DNA from 2 places in the Solibacillus sp. genome. Region 2 is predicted to be linked to the other one. Evidence: predicted binding sites of a transcription regulator. Region 2 holds the regulator's gene; the other holds the start of a gene.
What was found. The regulator NrdR, encoded in region 2, represses ribonucleotide reductase genes. The targets are predictions, from matches to a motif close to AACACNATATATNGTGTT.
Positions count from the first base shown of each region.

Region 1: the regulator NrdR is predicted to act here: its motif matches at 9,032-9,049, upstream of ABS917_RS03575 (vitamin B12-dependent ribonucleotide reductase).

Region 1 is NZ_JBELZM010000002.1:279,546-295,723, reverse strand. It holds gene pstA (phosphate ABC transporter permease PstA) at 1-703, opposite strand, end outside; gene pstC (phosphate ABC transporter permease subunit PstC) at 705-1,619, opposite strand; gene ABS917_RS03600 (phosphate ABC transporter substrate-binding protein) at 1,641-2,471, opposite strand; gene trhO (oxygen-dependent tRNA uridine(34) hydroxylase TrhO) at 2,888-3,844, opposite strand; gene ABS917_RS03590 (VOC family protein) at 4,184-4,546, opposite strand; gene ABS917_RS03585 (2OG-Fe(II) oxygenase) at 4,859-5,494, shown strand; gene ABS917_RS03580 (YqjF family protein) at 5,548-6,324, shown strand; gene ABS917_RS03575 (vitamin B12-dependent ribonucleotide reductase) at 6,395-8,962, opposite strand; gene ABS917_RS03570 (lipoate--protein ligase family protein) at 9,225-10,061, opposite strand; gene ABS917_RS03565 (rhodanese-like domain-containing protein) at 10,158-10,541, shown strand; gene gcvPB (aminomethyl-transferring glycine dehydrogenase subunit GcvPB) at 10,713-12,194, opposite strand; gene gcvPA (aminomethyl-transferring glycine dehydrogenase subunit GcvPA) at 12,187-13,533, opposite strand; gene gcvT (glycine cleavage system aminomethyltransferase GcvT) at 13,660-14,763, opposite strand; glycine riboswitch at 14,927-15,035, opposite strand; glycine riboswitch at 15,039-15,131, opposite strand; gene ABS917_RS03545 (shikimate kinase) at 15,258-15,770, opposite strand; gene comGF (competence type IV pilus minor pilin ComGF) at 16,080-16,178, opposite strand, start outside.
Region 2 is NZ_JBELZM010000003.1:119,765-135,942, reverse strand. It holds gene ABS917_RS04925 (dUTP diphosphatase) at 1-30, opposite strand, end outside; gene ABS917_RS04920 (sigma-w pathway protein ysdB) at 121-501, shown strand; gene ABS917_RS04915 (ABC transporter ATP-binding protein) at 590-1,267, shown strand; gene ABS917_RS04910 (ABC transporter permease) at 1,270-2,322, shown strand; gene ABS917_RS04905 (peroxidase-related enzyme) at 2,361-2,951, opposite strand; gene ABS917_RS04900 (DUF1294 domain-containing protein) at 3,080-3,340, opposite strand; gene rplT (50S ribosomal protein L20) at 3,467-3,826, opposite strand; gene rpmI (50S ribosomal protein L35) at 3,902-4,102, opposite strand; gene infC (translation initiation factor IF-3) at 4,138-4,641, opposite strand; gene ABS917_RS04880 (manganese catalase) at 5,100-5,936, shown strand; gene thrS (threonine--tRNA ligase) at 6,022-7,953, opposite strand; gene dnaI (primosomal protein DnaI) at 8,348-9,307, opposite strand; gene ABS917_RS04865 (DnaD domain protein) at 9,300-12,041, opposite strand; gene nrdR (transcriptional regulator NrdR) at 12,064-12,531, opposite strand; gene ABS917_RS04855 (glyceraldehyde-3-phosphate dehydrogenase) at 12,779-13,798, opposite strand; gene coaE (dephospho-CoA kinase) at 13,981-14,577, opposite strand; gene mutM (bifunctional DNA-formamidopyrimidine glycosylase/DNA-(apurinic or apyrimidinic site) lyase) at 14,590-15,462, opposite strand; gene polA (DNA polymerase I) at 15,475-16,178, opposite strand, start outside.

The DNA.
Region 1 (16,178 bases), on a different contig from region 2:
TCACTAAATACGAGTGGACCGTTAATGTACGTGCAGACGAGAAAATACTTGATGGCATTGCCGCCACTGTCCCTGCAGTCAGGAAAATCGCTGCCGATTCACCGACAATACGGCCGATTGATAAAATGATCCCTGATAAAATTCCCGGCATTGCACTTGGCAAAATAACTTTAATTAATGTTTGCAGTTTTGTTGTTCCTAGTGCCAGAGAACCTTCACGATATGTTGCCGGCACTGTTTTCAATGCTTCTTCTGTCGTACGTATAATGACCGGTAATACGATAATCGTTAATGTTAATGATGCTGCGATAATCGACATCCCCAACTTCAAAATCACTACGAAGAATACGGCACCGAATAAACCATATATAATCGATGGAATCCCTGTTAAACTTTCTGTCGCATAGCGAATGATGCGTACAAGACGTCCTTGTTTTGCATACTCATGTAAATAAACGGCAGCCAAGATTCCGATTGGCGTTGCGATTAAAAGTGAAATGACTATCGTTAAAATTGTTGTGACAATCATCGGGAAAATCCCGCCGCCACCTGTTGGCGAATAATCACCGAATATGAAATCCAAACTGATATATGAAAAACCTTTATAGAAAATATAGCCAACGATTACAACTAATACGGCTACTGATACAAATGCGGAACCCCAAAGTAAGCCGCGAAACATATTGTCTTTAAATTGTCGCATGTTACTGAGCCCCCTTCGCTGTAATACGTGCTAATACAAAGTTTAATATTAAGATGAATGAGAATAATACAATCCCTGTTGCAAACAGCATTTCCTGATGTGTTCCTGCTGCATAGCCCATTTCAAGCGCAATGTTTGTCGTCAATGGACGTACACTGTCTGTCAGGCTTGTCGGGATAATCAGTGAGTTACCTGCAACTAAAATTACGGCCATCGTTTCGCCTAATGCACGGCCTAATCCAAGAACGATAGCTGCCATAATACCTGATTTCGCAGCCGGTACAACAACTTTAAAGATTGTTCCTATTTGTGAAACACCTAAAGCAAGTGAACCTTCACGATATGTTTTCGGCACTGCACGAATCGCAGTTTCGGCAACTGTTACAATTGTCGGTAACATCATAATCGCCAGTACTAAAATGACTGCGATTAAACTTTGTCCACGTGCTAATCCAAGATTATCCTGTAAAAACGGAACGATAATCGCTAAACCGAATACCCCGTATAATACTGACGGAATACCAGCCAACAGCTGAATTGCCGGTGATACGATTTTAGCTACTGATTTCGGCGCAATCTCCGCCAAGAAAATCGCTGTTAATAACCCGATTGGCACCCCGATTACAAGTGCTCCGATCGTTGCGTAAATTGATGCAACAATCATCGGGAAAATACCGAATTTATCTTCTGATGGTACCCAATCACTGCCAAAAAGGAAGTCGAAGAAGCTATAACCGCCTGTTACGAATGGGTTTGCACCTTTATAAAATACGAATCCTACGATTAGTAGTAAGCTCACTACCGATAGAAGCGCACATGCTAAAAATATTTTCGATGATAAGCTTTCTAAAAAGTATTTTCGCTTATTGCCTTTGCTTATTTGCTGTTCTACTTCGTTTCTGTTTTGTGTATTCACAAATTTATCCTCCAGCACTAATTATTTCGTTAATGGAATCGCTCCTGCTTCTTCCACAATCTCTTGTCCATCAGCAGTTAAAATGAAATCCATAAACTTTGTTGCTGCTTCCGGAACGTTCTCTTTATAAACAAATAGGAATGGACGAGATAATTTATATTTACCTTCCAATACATTGCCCGCTTCTGCCTTTACTCCATTAATGTCCATTGCTGAAACAGTTTCATCGATATATTCGAATGAGATGAATCCTATCGCATGCTTATTCATTGCAACCGTTGTTTTAATATTTCCGTTTCCGCTTGCTACAATTGCATTACGAATCAATTGTCCTGATTCATAGTCGACGATTTCCTGGAATGCATCACGGGAACCTGATCCGTCCTCACGTGAAACAACGACGATTTCCATATCTTTACCGCCTACTTCTTTCCAGTTAGTGATTTCACCTGTGAAGATTTGTTTCACTTGTTCCATCGTTAAATCTTTAACTGGGTTTGATGGGTGTGCAACAACTACAATCCCGTCATAAGCAATGACCAACTCTTGAATACCGGAGTCGATTTCTTCCTGCTTCAGATCACGAGATGACATCCCAATTTGTGAGACATCGTTAATCGCATTTGTAATTCCTGCTGATGAACCAATTTGATTTATTTCAATTTTAACGTCTTCTGTTTCTTCATATTTTGCTGCTAATTTCTCTGCTAAAGGTCCAACTGATGTAGAACCTGAAATCGTTACTAAGTCTCCGCCGCCAGAAGATGACTCCGTAGAATCTTCATTACTGCAAGCTGCTAATACTACCATTAGAATTGTTAACCCAATGAAGTAACATGTTTTTTTCAACATACTTCAATCCTCCATCAACATGAATGTTTTCTACCTGCCTTAACAATACATTCATAAAATTAATATCATGTATTAAACATGTAAACCTTATGTAAATTATGAAGAAATGGTCTTTTTATTATGTAAGATCATTCAGTTAAATCAGAAAATTTAAATTAATGAGTGTAAATTGTAAATATTTAAGAGATTATTTAACAAATATGAGGGATTTCTATGAGGAATTTAATAATTTATTTATAAAGGAAAAGGAAATATGCCGATATTATGTTCAAATCTTTATTGAACAATGTAAGAAATACAGAAAATCGGCAATTCGCAATGAATATTTAGAAAAATCTATTTACATTGAATTTACAAAAGGATGTTTTTTTACAAAAAAGAAAAATGCATCCCTATTGAGAGATGCATTTTAAAATCTATTTTACTGTAGCTTCAGCTTCTAATAATTCAATCGCTTGTTGTACTTGCTCTACCGTTAAGTTATGACGGACGATATAGCGATTGCGTTCATGTTTTGTACATTCGATTGTACAGCCACCTAAATGCTTCGCTTCGTTTTCCTCTGATGCAATGATTTGCTCATTACATTCAGGGTTAGCACAATTAATGTAGCGTTCACATGGTGTTCCATCAAAGTGGTCACGTCCAACAATCACGTGTTCCACCTGGTTAATCGGCACTGTCAGACGCTCATCGAATACGTACATTTGACCATCCCATAGCTGACCTTTAGCAACCGGATCTTTACCGTATGTTGCAACGCCGCCATGTAATTGACCAACATCACCGAAACCTTCGCGCTTCATCCAGCCTGAGAATTTTTCACAGCGGATTCCGCCTGTACAATATGTTAATACATTTTTACCTTCGAACAGTTCACGGTTTTCACGTACCCATTGCGGTGTATCACGGAAATTCTTTACTTCTGGACGAATTGCGCCGCGGAAGTGACCGACATCATATTCATATGTGTTTCGTACATCTAGTACGACTGTATTTTCGTCTTTCATCTCTTCCAGGAATTGCTCTGGAGATAAATAGCGACCTGTTAATTCATGCGGGTTCACATCTTCTTCCAAGCCTAAGTGTACAAGCTCTGGACGTGGACGTACATGCATTTTTTTGAACGCATGGCCTTCTGCTGGATCGATTTTGAAAACAATCCCTTTGAACAATGGATGTGCTTCCATCATATCGATATAGCTTTGTGTTTGCTCAATCGTACCTGAAACCGTACCGTTAATCCCTTCACGGGCAACTAAAATACGACCTTTTAAACCAATTTCCTTACATGCAGCTAAATGCTCTTCTGAAAAAGCAGCAGGATCTTCAATCGTTGTGTAATGATAATACAATAATACTTGATAATTCATTTTTTTCACCTATCATTCAATATATTTGCAGGATATACCTGATAGTTTAAAACTACCATACAATGATACGCGATTTCCGATAAATTTACCAGCATTAATTAGACGGAGGTTATTAGAAATAATTAACTATTCTACTTAACATTGATATAATGTTTGAAAAACTATTTTGAGAATAGGGGGTTACAAAAATGGGCTTTCTAATATTTGCGTTACTAATCGTCATTACCTTTACCACATTGGCAATTGAAAGAATCCTCAAAGACATACGTTCGCAGAATAAAGAAATCATTGGGCTATTATCAAATTCTGATGTGGACAATAAGAATAGACTGCAATAAATTAGATTTGTTGAATCATCTCAACTCTATTTCCGAAAGGGTCTCTAAGCTCAAACCGTTCATAATTAGGAATAGGTACGGAGTCCAAAATCTCGATCTCATTTTCCAACAATACTTTTCTCCAATAGGAAATATCTTCAACTTCGTAGGCGAGATGCGCTTTAGTAGTGAGCCGATTAAAGCCATCTTCTGTTCCTACATGCACTTCCTGATTTCCTACTTGCAGCCAAAAGCCCCCTCGCCCCTGCAGTGCAGAAGGTTTTGAAATTTCATTTAAACCTAAAACTTTGCAATAAAAATTTTTCCCTGCTTCCTCAGTACCTTGGGGAATTGTTATTTGTGCATGGTGTAATCCAATAATCATTTGCTTTCCTCCTCCATAGCTCACTCTTATTCCATTATTTTACTTTAAATAAGACATAAACAAAATAATAGGTTATTTATGTAAATCCATAACTTCTTCTTATCAATCTTAATTGCTAGTTAAAACTTACAAATACTAGCACTTAGGAATCAGTCATAATTTTTTTTTATTATTACCCCATTACTTAAATACCATTAAATTCAATTAAATGGTATAATATGTATCGAAGTAGAAATACATTCTTATCCTACATAAAAAGTGAGAGTAATGTTTTTGTACTAACTTTGAAGCAATTGCGGAAGGATATAACATATGACAACAGAAGTTTCGATTTTACCTATTCAATCTGTTTATTCACTTGACAATCGTACGATAACAGCAGAAGTTCTTAATGAAGAACCGCTCATTGTAAAGTTTTCGAATGTTTTAAGTGATGAGGAATGTCAGAATTTAATCGATTGTGCTTCTTCGCGTTTGGAAAGATCCAAATTAGCAAAAAAAGAAGTAAGTCCGATTCGTACGAGCAGTGGTATGTTTTTTGAGGAAAATGAAAATCCGCTTATTTCAGTAATCGAAAAACGTATTAGCAGCCTGATGCATCTTCCAATCGAACATGCCGAGGGTCTACAAGTTTTACATTACGAACCCGGTCAGGAATTCAAGGCACACTTTGATTTCTTCGGTCCAAATCACCCTTCAAGCAGTAATAATCGCATTAGCACGTTAGTAGTCTACTTAAATAATGTGGAAGAAGGAGGCGTTACAACGTTTCCTAATTTGGGTATCGTAACTGTACCGGAGAGAGGTTCAGCGGTCTACTTTGAATATTTCTACAATAATCAAAAATTAAATGAACTTACCCTTCATAGCGGTGAGCCAGTAATACGAGGCGAGAAATGGGTTGCTACCCAATGGATGCGGAAAAAACAAATCCGTGAACGGTTTTAATCCGGTTCAAGAAATTTTATCAAATACAATAGATGTGAAGGAAGTGACTATCTGTGGTGGAGCTCCTAAACATAAAAGAAAACAGATGGGATGACAGTCATCGTCCTTGGCGACTGCCGAATTTACCTTGGGGGATGAAACAAACGTGGAGTGACTTGTTATTCGCCCATTATCCCGTTAAATATGAGGTTTTACGGAAGTTAGTTCCAAATGCGATGGAATTAGATGCATATGACGGTGTGTGCTGGGTTGGGATTGTCCCGTTTCGCATGTCCGGTGTGAGGCTTCGAGGATTGCCGCCAGTTCCAGGTACCGCTGAATTTCCTGAACTTAATGTGCGCACCTATGTAACGATTGATGGAAAACCGGGCATTTATTTTTTCAGTTTAGATGCGGATAATTGGCCGGCTGTAAAAGGTGCCCGGACATTTTTCCATTTACCGTATCATTACGCTAAGATGGAAATTAAAAATTTAGGAGATACCGTACTGTTTGAAAGCAAAAGGCGCGATCAATCAGACATTGTATTCGCGGCCCGCTATAATCCCGTTTCCGAACCGTTTATCGCGGTAAAAGGATCATTTGAAGAATGGATGGCAGAGCGTTACTGCTTCTACACATTAAATGCTTCAGGTGTCCCGGTGCGCTGTGATATTTTGCACCACCCATGGATTTTACAACAAGCAGAAGGTGAAATCACCCTTAATACAACGCTGTCCAAGCAAGGAATTATTTTGGAAAATGATCAGCCGATCCTGCACTTCTCTAAAAAAATCGACGTACGTGCATGGCCATTAGTAAGTCCTGCTACCGGCCGGTTACGTTTTTAGGGTGAGTGTGGTGAGTATCTTTCCAAAAAGCAAAACGCAACCCATATTATATGGGTTGCGTTTCTTTATTTTATAAACCGCATTTCAGCTGCGCACCGCAGTTTGTACATGTGTTGCAGCCGCCCATTTCTTCCACCGTACCTTGACGGCAAACCGGGCATGTATTGCCAACTTCAGAACCAATTGTCACGTCAGTATCTGTTAATGGTTTAATTGTATCCACTAACACCACTTGACGTTTAACTTGGTCTTCCGATTGTTTTAATTCTTCAAACTCTAATTGCTCATCTGAATTTGCTTCTTCAGCTTTTAAAGTTAATACTTGTGTATCACGAGATCCATCGACATACACTGTACCACCTTTAGCACCGCCACGGTATAGACGCTCGTACACTTTTTGTACTTGCTCTACTCCATAGCCTTTTGGTGCGTTTACTGTTTTCGAAATTGATGAATCAATCCAGTTCTGAATGATACATTGAACATCTGCATGTGCTTCAGCAGAAAGTTCCATTGATGATTTGAACCAGTCCGGTAAATTATTCTCATCCACACCCGGGTTCGCATCTAAATACTCTTTTACAATTTCAGCTTTTACTTCAATAAACTTCCCTAGACGACCTGAACGATAGTAAGTGAAGCTGAAGTAAGGTTCAAGCCCTGTTGCAACTCCGACCATTGTACCTGTGGATCCAGTTGGCGCCACCGTCAATAAATGCGAGTTACGAATACCGTTTGCCACAATATTTTCGCGAATCTGCTGTGGCATTTTTTTCATGAAGCCTGTGTTAATGAATGCTTCACGTAAACGTGCTGTTTCAGCTTCTGTTTGTCCTTCAAGGAACGGGAAGCTGCCTCGCTCTGTTGCCAGTTCAACGGACTCTTCATACGCTGCAACCGCAATTGTCTTGAAGATTTCATCTACTAGTGCATTGCCTTCTTCAGAACCGTATTCTTTTTCACAGTAGATTAACAAATCGGCAAGACCCATTACACCAAGACCAACTCGACGTTCACCTAGTGCCTGCTTTTTATTTTCTTCCAGGAAGTACGGTGTTGCATCGATAACATTGTCCTGCATACGTACGCCAACTTTTACCGTTTTGCGTAACGCTTCAAAATCAACTGTTTTCGTTTCTTTGTTTGCAAACTTCGCCAGGTTAACAGCAGCTAAGTTACAAACGGAATATGGTGCTAATGGTTGTTCTCCGCACGGATTTGTCGCAACAACTTTCTGACCGTACGCTTTTGCGTTTGTCATGTCGTTGGCGTTATCAATGAAGAAAATCCCCGGTTCTGCTGCATATGTTGCGCAGACATTGATTAAATTCCACAGTTCTTTTGCTTTGATAGTGCGGTACGTACGAACCGGGTAACCAAGTTTCTCCCACTCGCGAACATCGCCAACTTCATGCCATTTTTCATTGTAATCCAGCATTTGAGCCGGAGTGTAGTTCTCTACATCCGGGAAGCGCAATTCGAAGTCCTGATCGTTTTCTACAGCATCCATAAACTCTTTTGTTAATGTAACCGAAATATTAGCGCCTGTCAGGAAATCCGGATTATGGACTGAATACGTTCCGCCATCACGCAGCTTTGTTTCAGCGTCACGAATAATCGCTTCGTTAAATCCGCCAAAACCTTCAATATTTTTATAGTTCACAATGCCTTGATACATCGCATCTTCCTGCTGTGTTAAAGGCTTGAATTTTAATTTTTCTTTTGCAAGACGAATAATTGTTTCGTCTGCTGTATTCTCGATCAAATAACGCAGAATACGCGGATTTTGCATTTTTGAAATGATAAACTCCACAATATCCGGATGCCAATCTGCCAGCATAATCATTTGGGCTCCACGTCTCGATCCACCTTGCTCAACAAGATGTGTCAGTTTGGCAATATCATCTAGCCAGCTTACTGATCCGCTTGATTTACCGTTTACACCGCGTGCCAATGTATTGCGAGGGCGAAGTGTCGAACCGTTCGTACCAACACCACCACCACGGCTCATAATTTCCATTACTTGCTTGCGGTGATCACTGATGCCTTCACGGGAATCGGCTACAAATGGCATTACATAACAGTTGAAGAATGTTACTTCTGTTTCTGAACCTGCTCCGTAAATTACACGTCCTGCAGGGATAAAGTTCATCGACACAAGCTCTTCGTAAAACTTCCCGAACCATTCCTTGCGCTTTTCTTCTGTTTTTTCAACTGAGGCTAAGCCTGTCGCATTACGCTTCGCAATTTGCTCATAAAAAATTTCGAGCGGCTTTTCAATAATATCCAATGACCGTTCGATAATACCTGTCTCTTGTTCTTCGCCTTCTAATACATGACGGTAATCTTCGTCAATTTTAATAAGGGCGGTTTTCTTTTCCTGATTAATCGAATGAATAATGCCAAGTCCACGCGCCGGGAATTTAGGATCTTGTTTAACTGTCAAAACAACAAAATCCCCTGTTTTTAATGTTTTCTTTTCCGTATCTTTAAAAGAATAACGGTCAATCATTACAAGACGAGATACACCTTTATGCGTAATATGCATATCCGGTGTGATCGGGTGCACTTGAGGAAATTGCTCAATATCTTGATTTAATTGATTGACTTGGATGGATTGTTCTAAAACACTTGCCACCGCGTAAGCCCCCTTTGAACGATTTAATAATTTTAAGGTTCCCTTCACGAATGTAAACTAAACACATTTTATACCATATATTGTGCTAATTTATTAAATACCATTCTATATGTTGGGTTATATAATTTCACTTAAAAAAGATTACAATAAATCTTTTTTTCAAACAAGGGGTTGATTTTTTTTTGTTTTTGTTGAATCCATCTATATCAACGTTTCGGGTATAAAAATTTTTTTGCAAAAAATAAAAACACACGTTCGTAATCTATTTTTTGAAATTCCATTCATCTGTCAAATATTTATTTTGCATCAATTGTTCTACATATTGAGTTTGCTGCTCTGTTAATACATAAGGAATTAGTTCTATGTTCAAAGCTATTTCAAATCCTTTAGAAAATGCGTCTACACATTGCTCGACTGTGAATGGTGTGTCGACAAACTGATTCATCGCAACCGCTTTTTCGGGTAACTTTTTCCGCATTTTTTCTTTAGCCTCAGCCGTAGCAAAATTAAATACCGATAGCAGCAGTTCTTCGTTCAGATCAAGTAAAATGGCGCCATGCTGCAAAATTACACCTTTTTGACGTGTTTGCGCACTGCCCGCTACTTTTTTCCCTTCAACCACAAGCTCATACCAGCTCGGCGCATCAAAACATACCGCGCTCTTCGGTTTCTTCAGATCATCCAGTTGTTCCTTCGTCTCCGGCACACTAAAATAAGCGTCCAGTCCTAAAAGACGGAACCCTTGTAAAATTCCTTCGCTAATGACACGATATGCCTCTGTAACGGTTTCCGGCATATTTGGGTAGCTCTCTGACACAATCACTGAATATGTAAGCTCCTGGTCATGTAAAACGGCACGTCCACCTGTAGGTCGACGGATGAAACCTAAGTTTTGCTTTTTTACAGCTTCTAAATTAATATCTTTATGTACTTGCTGGAAATAACCGATTGATAATGTTGCAGGATTCCACTCATAAAAACGAATAACCGGCGGGATTTCCCCTTGGCTATGCCAATCCAGCAATGCTTCATCCAGTGCCATGTTATAGGCCGGGCTGCATGGACCCGAATTTATAAAATACCATTGTTTTTTCACAATTTTTCGCCTCCACCAATTCATTTTAACAAACTCGCTCGACTAACTCTAGTTCATCTCTTATAATAGATAGTACAGAAAGAAAGGGGCAATATCGCAGTGACAATTTTATATACGATTCTAGTAATTTTAGTAGTAATCGTTGCTTACGTAGTAATCAACTCTATGCGCTTGAAAAAATCCGTAACAAATTTAACACAGGAGCAATTTATTGAAGGCTACCGTAAAGCACAATTAATCGATTTACGCGAACCTAAAGAATTTGAAGCGGGACACATCTTAGGTGCTCGAAACATTCCGATGACGCAACTTAATACACGTCATAAAGAAATCCGTCCAGACCTGCCTGTATACCTTTATTGCCAAAACTCTGGTCGTAGTGCACGAGCAGCGCTGACATTAAAGAAAAAAGGCTATAGCCAACTGTTCCAATTACAAGGTGGTTTCAAAACTTGGACAGGTAAAGTTAAATCGAAAAACTAATTCTAAAAGTTCTCTACATCGTAGAGGGCTTTTTAATTTTCATTCACCTGCCCAACGAATTGAAATAGTCTGAATATCAGCAGTTCCTACTATTATATAGTGACACGTTAGAAGTCTAACCTTACTCATAGAAAAAAGGTCAGAAAACAACTCTGACCTTTTTGTCACAATTTATGAAATTGTTACTTTTTCTTTTTTTGTATAACGTAATACCGGTGTACGTGCAGCACGCGTTTCATCTAAACGGCTGATTACCGTTGTATGTGGTGCTTCTTGTACGATTGATGGGTTATCGATTGTTTCTTGAGCAATTTGAATCATTGCATCACAGAATGCATCCAATGTCTCTTTTGATTCTGTTTCTGTTGGCTCGATCATAATACCCTCTTCCACATTTAATGGGAAGTATACTGTTGGTGGATGGTAGCCAAAATCAAGAAGGCGTTTTGCTATATCCAATGTACGAACACCTAATTTTTTCTGACGACGGCCTGATAGCACGAATTCATGCTTACAATGACGGTCGTACGGTAAATCAAAATGCTCTTCCAGACGGCGCATCATGTAGTTTGCATTTAGTACAGCATATTCTGTTACAGCCTTTAAGCCATCTGGTCCCATTGATCGGATATACGTATATGCACGGACATTAATGCCGAAGTTTCCGTAGTAAGGTTTTACACGACCGATTGATTGTGGACGGTTGTAATCGAAGTGGAATGTACCATCTTCTTTTTTCACTAATACTGGTTTAGGCAGGAATGGGATTAAATCCGCTTTTACCCCGACTGGACCTGAACCCGGACCACCACCACCGTGTGGACCTGTAAATGTTTTGTGTAAGTTTAAGTGAACACAGTCAAAGCCCATGTCGCCAGGACGTGCTTTACTCATAACAGCGTTTAAGTTCGCGCCGTCATAGTAAACCTTACCGCCGACACCGTGCACGATTTCAGCCATTTCTAAAATATTTTCTTCGAATAAGCCTAAAGTGTTCGGGTTTGTCAGCATAAGCGCTGCTGTATCAGGACCGACAACACGGCGTAAATCTTCAAGATCAACTAAGCCGTCTTCACCTGATTTGATTGTGATTGTTTCAAAACCTGCAACTGTAGCAGAAGCCGGGTTTGTACCGTGAGCTGAGTCCGGTACGATTACTTTGTTACGGTGACCTTCCCCATTTGCCTCATGGAATGCTCGGATCATCATTAATGCTGTCCATTCACCATGTGCGCCTGCTGCCGGCTGTAATGTTACTTCATCCATACCTGTAATTTCTTGAAGGGATGTTTGCAGGTCATATAATAATTCCATTGCACCTTGTACTGTTGACTCATCTTGTAATGGGTGAACATTGGCAAAACCAGCATAGCGTGCAACCGTTTCATTGATTTTCGGATTGTATTTCATCGTACAAGAACCAAGCGGGTAGAAGCCTGAATCCACACCGTGGTTACGTTTTGAAAGTGCTGTATAGTGACGCATAATATCTAATTCTGCAACTTCCGGCAGTTCAGCCGCTTCTTGGCGTACTAACTCTTTCGGCAGAAGTTCTTCTAGATCAAAATCAGGAACATCCAATGGCTCTAAGTTGTAGCCGACACGACCTGGTTTTGTAATTTCGAAAATGAGTGATTGGTTTTCGTTATGCATTGTAAGCCCCCATTTCTGCAACTAATTGCTCGATTTCTTCTTTTGTACGGATTTCCGTAACAGCAATGAGTGCATGATTTTCTAATTGTGGATAAACACGACCTAAGTCAAATCCGCCGATAATCCCTTTTTCGATTAATGCTTTGTTTAGCATTGTCACATTATGCTTTGTATTTACTACGATTTCGTTGAAGTGTGCACCTTGATAAGCAACTTCAAAACCAGCTGCTTCAAAAGCATTTTTAGCAAAGCGTGTCTTCACGATATTTTGTTTCGCCATTTCCTGCATACCTTGTTTTCCAAGGGCTGTCATTGCTACTGAAGAAGCAAGTGCCAGCAATGCCTGGTTAGAACAAATATTAGATGTCGCTTTGTCACGACGAATGTGCTGCTCACGTGCTTGCAATGTCAATACATAACCACGACGTCCATCTTGGTCTACTGTTTCCCCAACAAGACGGCCCGGTACTTTACGCATTAACTTATTCGTTACAGCGAAATAACCACAGTGTGGACCACCGAATGCTTCAGCAATTCCGAATACTTGTGCATCCCCAACAGTAATATCTGCCCCTAATTTTCCAGGAGGTGTTAAAACGCCAAGAGCTAACGGGTTTGCAGATACGATAAATAATCCTTTTGCATCATGTGTAATGTCTGCAAGCGGCTGTAGGTTTTCAACTTGACCAAAGAAGTTCGGATATTGAACGATTACACCAGCTGTTTGATCATCAATTAAGTCTTTTAGTGCTTCGATGTCTGTCACACCGTCTTTTGCAGGAATTGTAACGACTTCAATTGATTGTCCTGTTGCATACATTTTCACAACATCTTGATACTCCGGATGTACAGTCCCTGAAACAAGTAATTTACCACGACGTGTATGACCTGCAGCAAGCATACCCGCTTCTGCCAATGCCGTACCGCCATCATACATAGAAGAGTTTGCAATATCCATGCCTGTCAATTCTGCGATCATCGTCTGGAATTCAAAAATCGCTTGAAGTTCACCTTGAGAAATTTCCGGCTGATATGGTGTGTACGCAGTATAGAATTCCGAACGTGAAATAACGTGATCGACAATTACCGGTTTATAGTGATTGTAGACACCAGCACCTAAAAACGAAACATTGCTTGCTGTATCTTTATTTTTTGAAGCGAGTTGTGCCAGTTCCTTCATTAAAGCAGCTTCTGACTTTGCAGGTTTAATATTGTAGCTTCCTTGGAAGCGAACTTTCTCAGGAATATCCTCGAAAAGCTCATCAATTGTCGCAACCCCGATACGGTCTAACATTTCTTGTTTATCTTGTTCCGTCATTGGTAAATAACGATGTTTCATTGTTAACCCTCTTTTCAAAAGTTTAATCCCGCATTAACGGGTAGTAATTTATCTTCCTCGAAAGGCAGCAGATTGGTTCAACTATCAATCTAGGGGGATGAAGACCCCACTGATTGAAGTTTCACTTTATTTTGCACGTTTGTAAAATGGAGTTTCTACAACAACTGCTTTTGCTCTATTTTTTCGTACTTCAATTTCTAATTCAGTTCCAACTTCTGTGAAATTTGCGTCGATTAAAGCTAGACCGATATTGCGCTTTGTCATTGGTGACTGAGTTCCGGTAGTTACAAAGCCAATCTCTTCGCCATCTTTAAATACTTTATAGCCATGACGAGGAATACCTTTATCAATCATCTCGATACCTATAGATTTACGTGTTAGGCCATTTTCTTTTTGGTCAATTAATGCTCGCTGACCGATAAATTGCGGATCTTTCGCCAACTTCACTGCAAAGCCAATGCCCGCTTCCAGTGGTGAAATATCTTTTGAAATCTCTTGGCCATATAATGGTAGGCAAGCTTCAAAGCGAAGTGTATCACGTGCTCCTAAACCTGCAGCTACTACACCTTTGTCTTTTCCTGCTTCCAAAATTTTGTTCCAAAGATCAACAATTGCTGCTGGTGCACCGTAAATTTCAAATCCGTCTTCCCCTGTATAGCCAGAGCGAGAAACAAGTACCGAATGACCGCCTACATCTACATTGTCCTGGAATTTAAAGTATTTAATTGCTGTTAAGTCTGTTGCTGTTAATGTTTGAAGAACTTCCTGAGATAATGGTCCTTGCAAAGCGATTTGAGCATAGTCATCTGACATATTTGTCACTTTGACATCCTCTTCGACATGCTGCTGTAACCATTCAAAGTCCTTTTCAATGTTCGCTGCATTAACACATAGTAAATAACGGCTATCTTCCAAACGGTATGTCAGTAAATCATCGACAACACCGCCATCTTCATAGCATAGTGCACTGTATTGAGCCCCGCCAACTGTAATTTTAGAAATATCGTTGGAAAGCATCTTTTGTAGATAGACAAGTGCATCCGGACCTTCTACGATAATCTCCCCCATGTGGGATACATCAAAAAGTCCTGCACGGTTACGTACCGCATCATGCTCCTCTTTGATCGAAGAAAATTGTACCGGTAATTCCCAGCCGCCAAAATCAACAGTTTTCCCACCATACTTTGCATATTCATCAAATAGTGGAGTGCGCTTTAATTCATTTGTCATGTTCATTTCCTCCTTAAGTTATGTATAATCGTTTTGCTTTGCAAAGGGGGAAACAACATTACACCTATCAAAGTGTAAATCTATCTTTTTATTAGAATCATCAGAATATTAAAAGCCGATTTCTCCACAAAAAAAAGACAGACGAATCCCCTTTACCGAGATTCTCTGTCCTTGCACCTGAAAGTTACACCCAAATTTGATCTACTATCACAATTTAGGCTTTCCCCGTTGGTGGCTGTTTGCAACATTAGCTATAACAGCACTCTCCAGAGTTGCGTCCAATACGAGTCTTTTTGCCTGAGAGATTCATAGCATGGCTATTTGCTCCTTCGGCGACGTGACATCACGTTCTCTCCCCGTACCATCATCCGCGTTAGATTATTCACTTCATGTTATTGCTGTTCTTAGCAATATCCTAACATTGAATATAATGCAAACGCAATCTTTTTTTAATTTTATTCAAAATACGAACATTAACGAAAAATATTTAGAAATCATTCGCCTTTAAGGCGTTTTACCTGAAACCCGATATACTCAACAATCTGTCTTAATGTTCTCCCGGCTGTCAGTACTTGTATATGCCCAGCTAGTCGATAACTCTTTCTGCGTTGGTGATACAGGTTTTCCAAATCTTGCTCCGTTGATGTTTGAACAATGGGACGGTTTTTATCATTCCGAATACGCATATAAATATCTTCAAATTTTGCATCAAGAAAAAATACAAGCCCTGTCCGGCGCATAATTTTCCTGTTTTCTTCATTCACGGCTACCCCACCGCCTGTAGCGATAATGCATGCTTCATCACGAAAATTCTTTAAAAATTCCGTCTCGATTTTTCGGAAGTGTGCTTCGCCGTATTTCTCGAAAATTTCAGGAATTGTCATACCCTGCTGTCGTACAATTTCATGATCCATATCGTAATACGGCATTTTCAAGAAAAAACTTAAACGTCTTCCAATCGCACTTTTTCCGCACCCCATAAATCCTACTAAATAAATTTTTCGCATGCTGTTCACCTTCTTCTATTACGGACTACTTAATTAATTACGCCTCTACCTATTCTTTCGTTTCTATTTTGCGTCATAAATAGAAATATTTTTAGGTCAAACCAAATCGCATAATGCGACATTTTTTCGACTTTGCAAAAAGAAGTCGAACTTTAAGGTAAATTTAGCATATTTATCGTAGCACGAACGTAAATAGATTCCAATGAATTATATACTTTTATTTGCGCAAAATATGCATTTGTATAGAAAACAGCAGCTCCGGAAACTATGAACAATAAAAATACTGCCAGCAAAAATAATGCACCTTTCTCATTTTGCAGGCAATGGTAATACGATGTCTCTTTCTCGCTTTGTTCCATTTTTCATCTCTACTCTCATATTCACTTCATTTTCATCAACTGCCAGCTC
Region 2 (16,178 bases):
CTGCTTTTCAAATAATTGACGAAATTGCATTAAAACATCCCTCTTTTTCAAAATAAAATGAAACTTTTTATACTACTCAATCGTATAGGAGGGAATCACCGTAAGCAAGGAGGAAGTTTCATGGCTATATTATTACGAATTGCCATCATCCTTCTCATCATTTACATATTTTATAGAGGGGTACGCTACTTAATCGACCCAAAGCGTAAATTGGATGAGGCCTATGAAAATGGACAATATTATTTTTATGATGATGTGAAAAACATTCGGAAAAACTTTTTCATTTCGTATAAGGGAGCATTATTTGAAGGAGAAAAGTATTTAGGTACGACTGACAACGCATTTGAAGTCGTAAGTATTTTCGTCTTTGTCCATGATGCGATGAAACTTCAAGGGTTTACGAAAGAAGATTTTTTGTATTTGGAAAATGAAATTCTCATGAATTATCCAAACGCCTCGATAAATTGGAAAAATCCGATTGAGCAACTAATGAAAGATTAACTGGAGATAGCGGACCTCATGATTTTGAGGTTCGCTTTTTTGAAACTTTTTCCATCTATTTCCGTATAAATGGTTGAGGTGAAATATTATGGAAGTATATATTAAAAAAGCAGGTTACATACCAAATAAATCGAGCATAGAACAAATTGAATTTTCGATGCAACCCGGTACAATCATTGGTTTAATTGGAGGAAACGGCGCAGGTAAAAGTACTACAATTCAATCAATGCTCGGTGTAGTTCCTTATTTTGAAGGGACGATTACCATCCCCTCCTACGGTTATGTTCCAGAACGTCCATTATTATATGAGCATTTCACACTGCGCGAGCATCTTCAATTTTTGATCGATGAATATAACGATAAGACACTCTGGGATAAAGCAAAGCAGTTACTTACACTCTTTCAAATTGATCAGCGACTGGATGATTTGCCGGTCTACTTTTCAAAAGGGATGCAACAAAAGGTGATGCTTGTATTGGCTTTTTTAATTGAACGTCCACTTTACATACTGGATGAACCATTTATGGGTTTAGATCCACGGGCTATGCGGGAACTGCTGGTTTTAATTGATGAACGTAAACAGCAAGGTTCATCCTTTTTACTTTGTACACACCAATTAGAAATGGCTGAAATGCTTTGTGACCATTACATTCTCCTTCATGAAGGAAATATCCAAGCTAAGGGAACATTGAGTGAGCTTCAACAAATGATTGGACAGCCTATTTCTTTACTGGATATATTTTATGAATTGCAAGGCAGGTTATAAATATGTTTACTAAACGTCTTTATCGCTCGTTTCAATTTAATTTTAAACTATTTAAATCAATTACAGATTGGACAGTCCTTCTATACTTGGTAGTACCTAGTGTCATTATCGGCTTTTTCTTATATCGCGATATTGCTGGTAATTTTCAAGTAGTGGAGATTCAGCCAATCCCCTTACTCCTGCTGTTTTTTGGAATAAGCTTCTTCTTAGTTAAACCATCTTTACGCCTCTTTATATATGATGCAGATCTGCTATTTTATAAGCAGCAGGGAAGAAAAATTCATCATATTAAACTATGGGGTTATAGTTATTCATTTTTACATTATAACTTTGTACTTGTCATTCTGTTTATGCTTGCTTCGCCTTTTATCGTATTTCCATTTTGGAAAGTCCTTTTCGCTTTAAATATACTAAGCGTACTCCATATATATATACAGTATAGATCGCAAAAGTGGTTTACTAAATGGCCGTTACTTTTCATTGTTCATGCACTCATTGTTTTTAGCCTCAGCATTTTACCATTATGGGGATTTTCCATATTGCTTTTTGCTGTTCATCTACTCTTACTAAATACTGTACTAAGCAATCGTTATTGGACAGTCGAAACACGGTGGGAATATGAGGCCTTTTACAGTTGGATGAAGCGCATTTATCAATTTAGCTTGGAAATGCGTTATTATATGCCGGCTAAGACAAAGCAGCCGCTTATTTTACTTGCGAAAAAGAAAGTATTAAGTACACATCGGATCGATAATTTAATTTACAAAACATTATTGAGAAAACTGAATTACTTGAAATCGCCTGTTCAACTCATTGTCATCAGCATTGGCCTAATGTTCGTTCTACCTGTATGGGCAAAAGCAGTTGTTCTCATATTTTCTTTTATCGGTTTAAACATTGCCCTTAGTTCTATCCTCAATGAAATTAAACAAGCACCTTTTTTTCAATTAATGTCTGTTCACGAAAATGAGTGGCTTCAGGCAAAAACCCGTATCAAGTACCGTTTTTTTGCACCGATCAGTGTTGTCATGATGCTTCTACTTTTTATCATTTAATACACAAACGGATGCTGCATTTTACTGCAGCATCCGTTTTAACGATTATGTCCGTAATGGCCAGGATTCGCGACTGCCCCGATCGTACTTACCCAGCGGTTTGTATAATTGAAGAATCCGGCAACATATGCGGCTTCCATTATTTCATGATCATTAAAGCCAGCCTCACGTAATAAATCGACTTCCTTTGTCGTTATTTCATTTGGATATCTTGTTACCCGATAGGCATAATCACATAACGCCCGCTGCTTTTCCGTAAGTTTTGCAGAGCGGTAATTGTATGTTAATTGATCAACCCATCCAGGATTTTTAGTTATCCCGCGAAGGACATCACTATGTGAAGTAAGGCAATAATTGCAATTATTCGTCGAAGAGACAACGAGCCCGATCATTTCCTTGTCTGCTAACGACAAATACGTTGTTTCTTCGTTGAACAAGGAATATTTAAATTCCAAAAATCCTTTATACTGCAACGCATTCAATGGAAGAATTTTAAATAAGTTATTTACAAAACCGTTCTGCTCCAACTGCTTTTCAATATGCTGATCGAAAAGTTGCTGTACATCTTCCGGTATTTCCTCTTCATTTGGCTTCTGTAAATAAGATAACTGCTCTTCGTATTTGCTCATTTCATTACTCCCCCTTTTTAAATTTACTGAATTTATTATAAATTACAACTATTAATCTAACAAATGAATAATCTGCCGATCTGTATAAAAAAAGCATAGACAAATTAAGTCTATGCTTCGTAATGATATTAAAATAGCTGAACGAGTAAGAAAACATGAATTGCTCCAAGTAAAGGAAAGCCAAATGCAAATTTGTTGTGCTTTGTTTTATGGCGGAATAAGTACATTCCTAAAACACCGCCTAGTGCCCCTCCTAGAACGCCCAATGTTAATAATGTCCGTTCGGAAATACGCCATTCCTTGTTTTTGGCACGTTCCTTATCTATGTACATATATACACATAATACGAGTGAAACAACTGCAACATATGAAAGCGCTGCTAATTCCATATGAATTCCCCCTAGTCAAAAAAGACTGATAAGGAGCAATTCCCTATCAGTCTTTATTATATCTTCAACTAAATATTCTGCACCTGTCGCCTACGCTTCCGGTGCAGAAATAATTTTTGTCAAAAATTATTTAGCAACTGCTTTTTTAGCTTCTTCAGCTAATTGAGCGAATGCTGTTGCATCAGTTACAGCTAAGTCAGCTAACATTTTACGGTTAACTTCGATACCTGCTACTTTTAAGCCGTGCATTAAACGAGAGTAAGATAAACCGTTCATGCGAGCAGCTGCATTGATACGAGTGATCCATAATTTACGGAAATCACGTTTCTTTTGACGACGGTCACGGTATGCATATTGACCTGATTTCATTACTGCTTGGTTAGCTACTTTGTATAACGTGTGTTTTGAACCAAAGTAACCTTTAGCTAATTTTAAAACTTTTTTGCGACGAGCGCGTGTTACTGTTCCGCCTTTTACGCGTGGCATAGTAATTACCTCCTGCTAATTCTTTCGAATGCTAATTTTTATTTTTGTTATTAATAATCTTTTAAACGGTCAAGATTATTTCATGTAAGTTAATAATGTACGGATACGCTTGAAATCGCCTGAAGTTGCAACTTTTGCTTTACGTAAGTGACGTTTTGCTTTAGTTGATTTGTTAGCGAATAAGTGAGAGCCATAAGCACGGTCAAATTTTAATTTACCAGTACCTGTTTTTTTGAAACGTTTCGCAGCTCCACGGTGAGTTTTCATTTTTGGCATGTCGATTTCCTCCTAAACTTGTTTCTACATACGTATTATTTCTCTGTCTTCGGTTGAAGAACTAAGAACATGCTTCGGCCTTCCATCTTCGGCTTTTGTTCAACCGTAGATACTTCAGCACAAGCTTCAGCAAAGCGATCTAGCACACGCTGACCAATTTCTTTGTGTGTGATTGCACGACCTTTAAAGCGAATTGAAGCTTTAACTTTATCTCCTTTTTCAAGGAACTTAATCGCATTACGTAATTTCGTTTGAAAATCATGTTCATCGATTGTCGGGCTCAGGCGAACCTCTTTCATCACGATAACTTTAGAATTTTTACGAATTTCACGGTCTTTCTTTTGCTGATCGAACTTAAATTTACCATAGTCCATGACACGAGCGACTGGTGGCTTGGCTTGAGGGGCCACAAGGACAAGATCCAAGTTAGCACGAGCGGCAATTTCCAACGCTTCAGTACGCGTTTTTAAACCAAGCTGATCACCATTGTGATCAATTAGACGAAGTTCTCGCGCGCGGATGCCTTCGTTTACATACATGTCTTTGCTAATATTAATCCACCTCCAAGTGTTTGTCGCGAATACATGAGTTGGTGTAAAGTATAACCCTGTCGAACGGTACACCTCTGCGTGATGTCCATATGTTCCTCTTGTCTTTACAAACAAAAAGGACGGACATTTGAGATGTCCGCCCGCTATATGTGCATACGCATTCATGCGTAAAACAATTCAACGTTTCTGATACCTGCTCGTAACTTTTATAAAAGCACTTGTCAGGTGAGAAGCGGGCAGCCTCTACTTTCAAACTTTTGTATTCATAACTTAAATAATCTTAACACGTGACAAAAATAACGTCAAGCATTTTTATATGATTAATTTTATTGTTTCTCTTTTTCTTTTAAAATCAATGATATTAATTTTCATTATCAGGTTTTACTTGAAAAATTCGTGGTATCTAATTAAGGACCCACATTTTATCGATAGGAGGAATCTTAAACATGTTCAGACATCAAAAAGAATTACAATTTGAGGTAAAAGTAGAAAGACCAGATCCATTATTAGCGAAACAAATCCAGGAAGTTCTTGGCGGTCAGTTCGGTGAAATGAGTGTCATGATGCAATATCTGTTCCAAGGTTGGAACTGTCGTGGTGAAGAAAAATACAAGGATTTATTGATGGATATCGGGACGGAGGAAATCGGTCACGTTGAAATGCTTTGTTCCTTAATAAGCCAATTACTTGATGGCGCATCACCGGATGATCAGCAAAAAATTGCGCAAGATCCGATGATGGATTCGATTATGGGTGGCATTAATCCGCAACATTTAATTGTTAGTGGTCTAGGAGCTACTCCAAAAGACTCTAACGGTGTACCATGGAATGCCGGTTATATTGCAGCGAGTGGTAATCTTCTAGCAGATTTCCGTGCAAACTTAAATGCCGAATCACAAGGCCGTTTACAAGTTGCGCGTTTATACCATATGACAAAAGATGAAGGTGTACGTACTGTATTCAGAAAAATGCTGGCACGTGACCGTTATCACCAATATCAGTGGATGGCAGCTATTAAAGAACTTGAAGAAAAGAAAGGCTTCGTCGTTCCTGCTTCATTCGCACCGGAAGACGAGCTGGAAGCACAGCCGCATGCCTATGAGTTATGGAGCTTATCAGAAGGTACCGCATCTAAAAATGGTCCGTGGGCACAAGGGACAGCACCAGACGGAACTGGTGAATTTGTATTCTTGGATAACCCGGCACCAATGGGACAAGTACCGAACCCAGCCGTACCGCCAACAACTTTACACCATGATATCGATGTCGACAAAAAGTTGTAATATAAAATAAAGAACTACCTTTCATTACTTCTATTATATAGTAGCAAAAAAGGCGCCCCACATAATACGGGACGCCTTCTTCTTATTATTTCTTCACTTCTGCTGTAATATCTGCAAGGAACTGTTCAAAGCTGATTGTTTCTGAATCCTTTGAACCGTAACGGCGGATATTTACCGCATTTTCTGCTACTTCTTTATCTCCAAGTACAAGCATGTACGGAATTTTTTGCATTTGTGCTTCACGGATTTTGTAACCTAGTTTTTCTTCACGGTCATCCATTTCCACACGAATACCAGCTGCTGCTAATTTTTCTTGTACTTCGCGTGCATAATCATAATGCACTGCATTTGATACAGGAATAATTGTTGCTTGCACCGGTGCCAACCATGTTGGGAATGCCCCTTTGTATTCTTCAATCAAGAATGCTACAAAACGTTCCATTGTCGATACAACACCACGGTGGATAACAACTGGGCGTTGCGGCTGACCATCTTCACCAATGTAAGAAAGATCGAAACGTTGTGGCAATAAGAAGTCAAGTTGTGCTGTCGACAAAGTTTCCTCTTTACCAATTGCTGTTTTTACTTGAACGTCTAGTTTTGGACCATAGAATGCTGCTTCATCTTCAGCAATGAAGTAGTCATATCCAAGCTCATCCATCGCTTCTTTTAACATAGCCTGTGCAGTTTCCCACATTTGATCGTCATCAAAGTATTTCTCTGTATTGTTCGGATCACGGTAAGAAAGACGGAATGAGAAGTCTTTAAGATCAAAGTCTTTATATACTTCTAAAATCAGTTCCACTACTTTTTTGAATTCAGCTTTAATTTGGTCCGGACGTACGAAAATGTGCGCATCATTTAAAGTCATCCCGCGTACACGTTGCAGACCAGATACCGCACCACTCATTTCATAACGGTGCATTGTTCCAAGTTCCGCGATACGGATTGGTAAGTGACGGTAAGAGTGCAGACCGTTTTTGAATACCATCATATGGTGAGGACAGTTCATTGGACGTAAAACAAGTGTTTCATTGTCCATTTCCATTGGAGGGAACATGCCGTCTTGATAGTGCTCCCAGTGTCCTGACGTTTCGTATAACTTTTTCGAGCCAAGCACTGGTGTATAAACGTGCTTGTAGCCTAAAGATAATTCTTTGTCTACGATGTAGCGTTCAATAGTTCGACGGATTGTCGCACCGTTTGGTAACCAAAGCGGTAAACCTTGACCAACTGTTTGGCTAGTCATGAACAAGTCCAATTCTTTACCGATTTTACGGTGATCACGTTCTTTAGCTTCTTCAAGCATTTGAAGGTGATGTTTCAACTCGTCTTTTGTGAAGAATGCAGTACCGTAAATACGTTGCAGCATTTTGTTGTCTGAGTTACCGCGCCAGTAAGCACCAGCTAATGATAATAGTTTGAACTCTTTTAATTTGCCTGTAGATGGTACGTGTACACCACGGCAAAGGTCAAAGAAATCGCCTTGGTAGTAGATTGATACTTGATCATCTGCTGGAATTGCTTCAAGTAGTTCTAATTTATACTCGTCGCCGACTTCCTCGTAAATTTTCTGTGCTTCATCACGAGAAACTTTTTTGCGCTCGATTTCGATGTTTTCAGAAATGATTTTTTTCATTTCTTTTTCGATTGCCGGTAAATCTTCTGCAGTAATCGGCGTTGGTGAATCGATGTCATAGTAGAAGCCTGAATCGATAACTGGACCGATACCTAATTTCGCATCCGGGTATAGACGTTTTACTGCCTGTGCAGTTAAGTGGGCAGTTGAGTGACGAAGAATTTCTAATGCTTCCTCCGATTTGTTTGTAATGATTTCGATTGCGCCATCTTGTTCGATTCCTGTTTTTGCATCGATTAATGTGCCGTTGATCTTACCGGCTAAAGTTGATTTTTTAAGACCCGGGCTGATTGAGCCTGCAACGTCCAATGTAGATGTTCCCTTGGCGAATTCCTTTACTGCGCCATCCGGGAATGTTAATTTGATCATTTCTGACATGTTGTTGTCCTCCTTTAAAATATTTGCAAGTGATAAAATGCCGTCGCTTTTATAAAATTCTTTCGGCACTTTTAGGCAAAATAAAAAGCACCGTCCCAACAAAGGGACGATGCTGTATGCTCGTGGTGCCACCCTTCTTCCTTCTTCGTTTATACGAATCAGAAGCTCTCGGTCAGTTAACGTACTGAGAAACGATGACGGATTGGCCCCGTCACTGCTCCAAGGTAGTAAAGTATAACGCTTGTGCTAGGAAGCTTGCAGCCGTGTCTTCCCTCTCTAAAAGCCAGTTCGTTAAACTTGTTGTCCTTTTCAATGCATTTATTGTTTATTTACGTACAAAGTATACGCTCGATTTTGCAGAAATGCAATATTGAATAACAAAACTTTTAATATTTTATTTTCTGCGGTTTGTTCCTGTAATTTCAAGCGGAGTTGTTAATGCTTGTACTCGTTGTAAAATACGGCCCGATTTCATTTCATCAATTGCCCCATGTTCAGTTACGGACCATTGTTCCTCCAACTGTTTGTAATTGAAGTTTGAAGAGATAAATGTCGGCAATTTTTCCGCCATACGGTAATGCAGGATCGACCCGATAATTTCATCTCTTGTCCAAGTAGAAATCGGCTCTGAGCCTACATCATCGAGCATTAGTACCGGTACTTTTTTTACAAAGTCGATTTTCTGTTCAATCGATCCTTCTGTTACAGCCGACTTTAATTCACGGATGAATTCCGGCATATATACTAATAAAGTTTGAATACGTTCTTTCGACAAAGCATTTGCGATGGCACCTAAAATATAGGTTTTCCCAACACCGAATGTTCCGTATAAATACAGCCCTTTTGCAGGAAGCTCTTTCGTCTCGCGGTATTGCTTCCTGAATTCAACCATAAACTGTGTCGCAGCCATACGGGAGTTATCATTCATATCCATTTCATTAAAGTCTGCCTTCAGAACATCCTTTGGCATATACATCGTCTTCATCATTGAAGCTAGTTCACGCTGGTCATCTTCTTTTATCATTTGTTCGCACTTGCGGTAAATAATATTAATTTGACCATTCGAAAGCATTAATTGCGGAACATGGCCTTTATAGAAATTTTGACAGTGCGATGTAGAACCGGCTCCACAGCAAGTGTGCTTTTGCTCAACAAATTCAAAAAGAGTTGTCATGCCATATTGAATAACAGCCGAGTTTTCCGTCATATTATGGTCATTCATAAACTGTTTTACACTTGGATGTGTAAGAACCCGGTTTTTTAATTCATTATATTTTTGCTCAAATGATGGGATATTTATTTTATTGAGCGAATCTTTTATTGGTTCGATCGTACTCACCTGCTTTTTAATCACTATTTAATTGCTCTAATAATTTTTTGCGCCGCTCTTCAAAATCAAGTTGGTTTTGAGTATTGTTGGAATTAGCTTGTTGAACAGGTTCTTGATCTTTTTCTTTAAACCAATCCGGAACAACGCCAACTTTTCTTGCCCCGCGCTGTTTGTTTTTCTTATCTTGCATTTCAGTATAGATCTTCGCTTGATTAATCGTCTGAATTTTATTGTTTCGCCATGTATTTGCGACACTGTTAATATATTTTTCTGGCAATGCACCTTCTGTTTTTTCCATTACATACTCTAGCATGTAATTGACGACAGCCGGGATCATCTTGTAATGCAGAATCAATTTTTCCGCTGTTGCTACAACATACGCAAACGGCTCATGACCATCGTTTAACTCTTTTGTGAAAACGTAAGGCGTCGCTTTTTCATAGCGGGCCAATTCTGGTGTAAACACATAATCCCCTGGATAATATTTCGGTAAATCCTGCTCGGTAATTTTCACATCTACTTTATTTTCTTTATAATTCGATTCAATGTAAGCAAGTGCATCTTTAGCCAATAAGATGTTTTTCAGCTGCATATTCAATGCAAGAGTCTGAATTTGGTTACGTCCAAAACGGCTCGTTTTATTCGTTAATATAAATTCAAGAATGGCATTGACAACACCGACTTTAATTCCGTGTTTTAATACAAGGTCATCCACTTGCTTTACTAACATTTCAACCGGTTCTTTACCGTTAAGTAAATTTTTCATGAAATCATATGGCAATGTTTCATCGAACGCCGGAATCCATTTTGACATATCTTTTACTGTAACTTTAAATGCAAGCGGTGTATCCATCGTAATTTTAGATGCCTTCAATTGAGATCCATCGCTTTCTTCTACAATGCGAAGAGCTTCTAAAGCGTTTGCCGGAGGGTTTAACATCCAGTTACCGGCGATAGACTGCACAAAGTTTTTCGTTAGTTTCCCATTGCTCTCATTATAGGCATATTCCATTAGCACATTGACCGCACCTACTGAAAGGCCTTGCTGCAATACGAGTTCCTCGGCTAAATCGACAATAAATTTAACCGGCTTCTTCCCTTTATAAAGTGATTTCAGGAAATAATAAGGAACCGTTTTATCATAGTGAATCGACTGATCATCTACCGTTAAATAATCTTCTGTCACTTTAATAAGATTGCGTTCATTTCGCTTTTCAATATAGTCCAATGCTTGTTCGGCTGTTTTTATTTGATTATACCGGATTTCAGATGCCAATGCTTCTACAAACGATTCCGGCAAGTTGCCTTTTGTCGAATCCCACACATGACGTATGATGACGTTCGCCACTTCTATCGGGATATCATAAGAACTGTAAAGCGATTCTGCTATTTTTACATGCCCTGAAAACGGTTCTTCACCATGAGTCAAAATCAGCAAATACTGATAAGGTGTAGAATTTTTATAATCAACGAGCGCTGAATCAGGAGAATCGGTTTTCGAGTTATTATTTTCTTCAACTTTATTCAAATCGTTTTTCGTAACCGTAATTTGCGATAAGTTTTTCGATTTACGATCACGGTAACTATGTTCAACCTTTGCGATTTCCATTGTATTTTCAGCTGTTTTTGCACCTTTTTTCAGCCAGTTATTCATGACTACTTTCATAAAGTTTTTATTATAATTTAATTCGTCACTCATAGAAATATAATGAATCAAAACATTCAATGTGCCGTAAGAAACCCCTTTTCTAATGAAATTATTAAATTCCATTACAACGGATTCCGGAGGCAAATAACCATTAAATTTTTGGAAAACTTCAATCGGTGAGGTTTTTTCTAAATACTCGATTAACCCTTCTTTATCATTAATATTTTGCTGTGTTTTTGCAGGAGCGGTATTGATTACTTCAACCGAACGGAAAATGTCCTGTTTTTTAATCAGTTTCGGCTTTGCGGCACCTACGTTCAGCTGGTAGTATTCTTCACAACGTTTTTCAAGCTCTTTTTTCGTAAGTCCTTCATCTGTATCCCATGCCAATAACACTATTCTTTGCATATCCGTCACAGAGAAATTATACATAAACGCTAATTTAGCAATGGCAATCTTAATGTCCAGTGTAAATAATTTACTTGGGATTAAGTTTTGGCTCATCCCCATCATGAAGCTTTTAAAATCAAATAAGTCATACTCAAACGGGTACGACATTTTCGAACGTTCGTTTACCGAACCTGTATTTTCCTGCATTACTTGCTTTAGCTCAGTTTCTGTTATTGCAACAAATGCATCATTAAAGCTGCATGTTACATCTTTGTATCCATTTAGGGAAATATCATGTTTCGATAATTTATCTCGTAATGATTCATATTGTTCGCGGCCGATTTTCCGTAAAAGCGCTACAGAAAGAATCGAATCGTCAAAGAAGTCATGGCCAGTCAATGGTGGATATAAAATATACTTCATCGATTTATATGAGTCCATCATCTTCTCAAATGACTTCACTAAACCAATTGCTTCTAATACAATTCTTGCTTCCAGTAATTGCTTCGGTTTAAAACTTAATGAATCGAGCAGGTTGCTATGAAAACAAGTTGCTTTTTCGTGTTGTTGTGTTTCAACCCATAACTTTAAGTATAATGCCGTAGCTTCAACACCGATAATCGGCTGATAGCATAATTGCAATGCAAGCTGATGCTCACTAGTGATAGTTTGAGGGCAATGAATTTCACAATGGTCATATGGATTTAGCTGATTCATCATTACCATCTATCCCTCCTAGCACTTATTTGTCATTTGACTGACGGGTCATGATTTCTTTCAGTTCCTCGATAAATACAGTAATATCTTTAAATTGTCGGTAAACAGATGCGAAGCGTACATAGGCCACTTCATCAATTTTCGCAAGTCGGTCCATTACCATCTCCCCGACATCTTCCGAGCGTACTTCTGCATTGCCTAATCGGCGCAATTCTTTTTCGATCGATAAAACAATCTCTTCTAATTGTTCTAATGCAACCGGCCTTTTTTCGCATGCTCGTATTAGACCACGCAATACTTTTTCACGGCTAAACTCCTCGCGTGAACCATCCTTTTTCACAACGATTAACGGGGTTTCCTCAATTTTTTCAAATGTCGTAAAGCGAAAGGCGCATGATTCACATTCACGACGTCTGCGAATTTCTTTATTATCATCAACAGGTCTTGAGTCTACAACGCGTGTCCCATTGTATTGACAAGCTGGACATCTCATATAATAATTTCTCCTAAAAGTTAGTTTAATTCTATTATAACAAAAACAACGCGCTTGAAATAGTGCTTCACGCGCGTTGAAATTTTCCAATGGAAAGTCATTCAATTATATAGTGCATTGTTGCTTCACACAATAGAAAAAGCCTTTTGCAAAAATGATTTACTTTCCGCAAAAGGTTCTTTCTGTGTCATTAAGGCGTATGTTTATGCCTTTTTAAAGTGATCCGTCACATTTGATGAAGCAATAATTATGCATTTACTGCTGCTAATTCATTTGCAATTTTCTTTGTTAAGTCTACTACTCGAGCAGAGTAACCCCACTCATTATCATACCAGGCGATTACCTTTACTTTACGGTCACCTAATACAATCGTAGTTAAACCGTCTACAGTAGATGAGTATGTTGTTGTATTGTAGTCAGAAGATACTAATGGCTCCATAGAGAAGTTTAAAATACCATTCATTTTGCCTTCAGCTGCCGCTTTAAATGCTGCATTTACTTCTTCTACTGTTACGTCTTTTTCTACATCTACAACTAAATCAACTAAAGAAACGTTTGGTGTTGGCACACGTAATGCCATGCCGTGGATTTTTCCATCCAATTCCGGTAACACAAGACGTAATGCTTTGGCTGCACCAGTTGAAGTCGGGATAATAGATGATCCGCAGTTACGTGCACGACGTAAATCTTTATGAGGATTATCGATGTTGTTTTGATCGTTCGTATAAGCGTGAACTGTTGTCATTAAACCGTTTACAATACCGAACTCATCGTTTAATACTTTTGCTACAGGAGCTAAACAGTTTGTTGTACAAGATGCATTTGAAATGACATCATGCTTTGATAAATCCAATTTATCGTCATTTACACCTAAAACAACCGTAATATCTTCGTTTTTACCAGGAGCAGTTAAAATAACTTTTTTCGCGCCAGCTTCAATGTGTTTTGCTGCTTTTTCACGGTCATTGAATTTACCAGTAGCTTCGATTACGATATCTACGCCCATCTGAGCCCATGGTAATTTTAAAGGATCACGTTCACTAACTAATTCAACACGTTTGCCGTTTACAATTAAAGCACCTTCGACTGCTTCAACAGTTCCAGGGAAAACACCATGATTTGTGTCATACTTTATTAAATGTGCTAACGTTTCAGATGGATAGCTTGCGTTCACTGCTACGATATTCACGTCACCGCGCATCATTGCTTGTCGGAACACCATACGACCAATGCGGCCAAAACCATTAATTGCAATAGAAACTGTCATATTATTTAAATCCTCCTAAAAGTACGATTCATTCGTTTTATTTATTCGTTGATTAGTATAACACATACTCGAAAAAGTTGAACATATTTAATCCACTTAATTAAATTTGTTATTTTCAGATAATACATACCCTCAAAACAAAAACCTCAACCAACTTTATTAAAAATGGTTGAGGTTTTATTTTACTTCAGCACGTTCCACTCATACAAAACATTTTGTAGCTGAATTGCTGTATCTTCCAGCGTGCCATTGTTATGAATAACCGCATCAGCTAACTGTTCTTTTTCAATGACCGGGATCTGTGTCGCAATACGGGCATTTGCTTCTTCTACCGATAAGCCGTTCCGTTCCATTAAGCGCTGCAGCTGCACTTCTCTTTTTACAGAAACTACAATAATTTTTTCAACGAAATGTTCCAGCTTGCTTTCGAATAGCAGCGGAATATCCATGAAAATATTTTTTTCGCCAAACGAGATAAATTCATCACGCTGACGCAGCATTTCTTCACGAATAGCCGGATGTATGATGCTATTTAAAGTTTTACGCATTTCCTCATTATGAAATATAATACTTCCCACTTTTGCACGGTCCATTGAACCATCATGTGCAATGACTTCCGGTCCAAATGCTTCTGCAATTTTTTTTAATGTCGGTGTGCCGGGCTCGACTACTTGTCGTGCTACTACATCTGCATCAACGATCGGCAATCCGTAAGACTCAATCATTTTTGCAACTGTGCTCTTCCCGCTGGCAATACTACCCGTTAAACCAATAATCACAGCAATTCCCCTTTACTTTTGACATTGCGGACAATATGTTGATGTTCTGCCCGCGATTACGAGCGACTCTGTATTTGTTTCACATACAACACATTGCTTTTTTCCATACATTTTCAGTCGATGCTGCATCGTACCTGCACCACCATTAATACTCCGGTAATCTGAAATTGTCGATCCGCCCGAATCAATGCTTTCCTGCAATACATCACAGATTACGTGAAAGAGCTTCGTCTTTTGCTCACGACTTAACTCATTCGTTATCTTCCCGGGATGAATAAGCATTTTGAACAATGCTTCGGTTGCATATATATTGCCGCAACCAGAAATCACCTGACCATCCATGATAACTTCTTTAATCGGTTTTTTTGCGAATTTCGGCTTTTCACTTTGCATGAGGAAAAAATCACATGCGATTTCATCAAAGGGCTCCGGCGCCATTTTTAACAATGGCGGATGATCGTCAATTTCTTTAATAAAGCGTAATTCACCAAAACGGCGGATATCGGCATAGACAAGCAATTCTCCGCTTGCCAATGTGAATATCGCATGAATATGCTTCCGGAATTTTTCTTCCGTAATCTCCAGCACATCATTAACTACAAACCATGCTCCACTCATCCCTAAATGATTCACTAAAATAAAACGTTCATCATTTTTCTTAAGATGAAAGAATATATATTTCGATCTGCGCTCCAATTTATCGATTGTCATATCGCGTACTAACAGTTCAAATTGAGAAGGCTTTGCGTTTTTTACAATCGCCTGTTTACCTGCTTCATGCGATGTATAAACGACATCGGATAAAGAGACAGATTCAATTGTCTTCCCTTCTACGATAGGCCGTAAATCACGTACGACCCCTTCTACTTCTGGTAATTCAGGCATAAATGGTACTCCTTATTTCGCATCGTACCATGTAGGACCATATGAAAACTCAACCTTTAACGGCACGCTTAACTTAATTGCATTTTCCATAACTTCAGGTACGATACGTTCTAAAATTTCAACTTCTTCTTTTGGTGCTTCAAAAATCAGCTCATCGTGTACTTGTAATAATAGCTTCGTCTGTAATCCTTCTTCTTCAAGGCGTGCATTCATGTCAATCATTGCTTTTTTAATAATATCCGCGGCACTTCCTTGGATCGGTGTGTTCATCGCTGTACGCTCCGCAAAACTTCTTAAATTGAAGTTCGAGCTTGTGATGTCCGGCAAGTAGCGGCGGCGATTTAAAATCGTTGTAACGAAGCCGGCTTTCTTGGCCTCTTCAATACTTGTATCCATATAGTTTTTTACACCCGGGAAGCTTTGCAAGTAGTTTTCGATAAAAATTGCCGCTTCTTTGCGTGTAATATCAAGGCTTTGTGATAAGCCATAATCGCTAATCCCGTATACAATGCCAAAGTTAACAGCTTTGGCTGTGCGACGCATTAAGCTTGTCACATCATCCGGATTTTCAAGATTGAACACATCCATTGCCGTACGTGTATGGATGTCCATTCCTTGCTGGAATGCCTCTACAAGCGCATCATCACCGCACATATGTGCTAATACGCGCAGCTCGATTTGAGAATAGTCTGCAGCAAACAGAATCCAATCTTTTT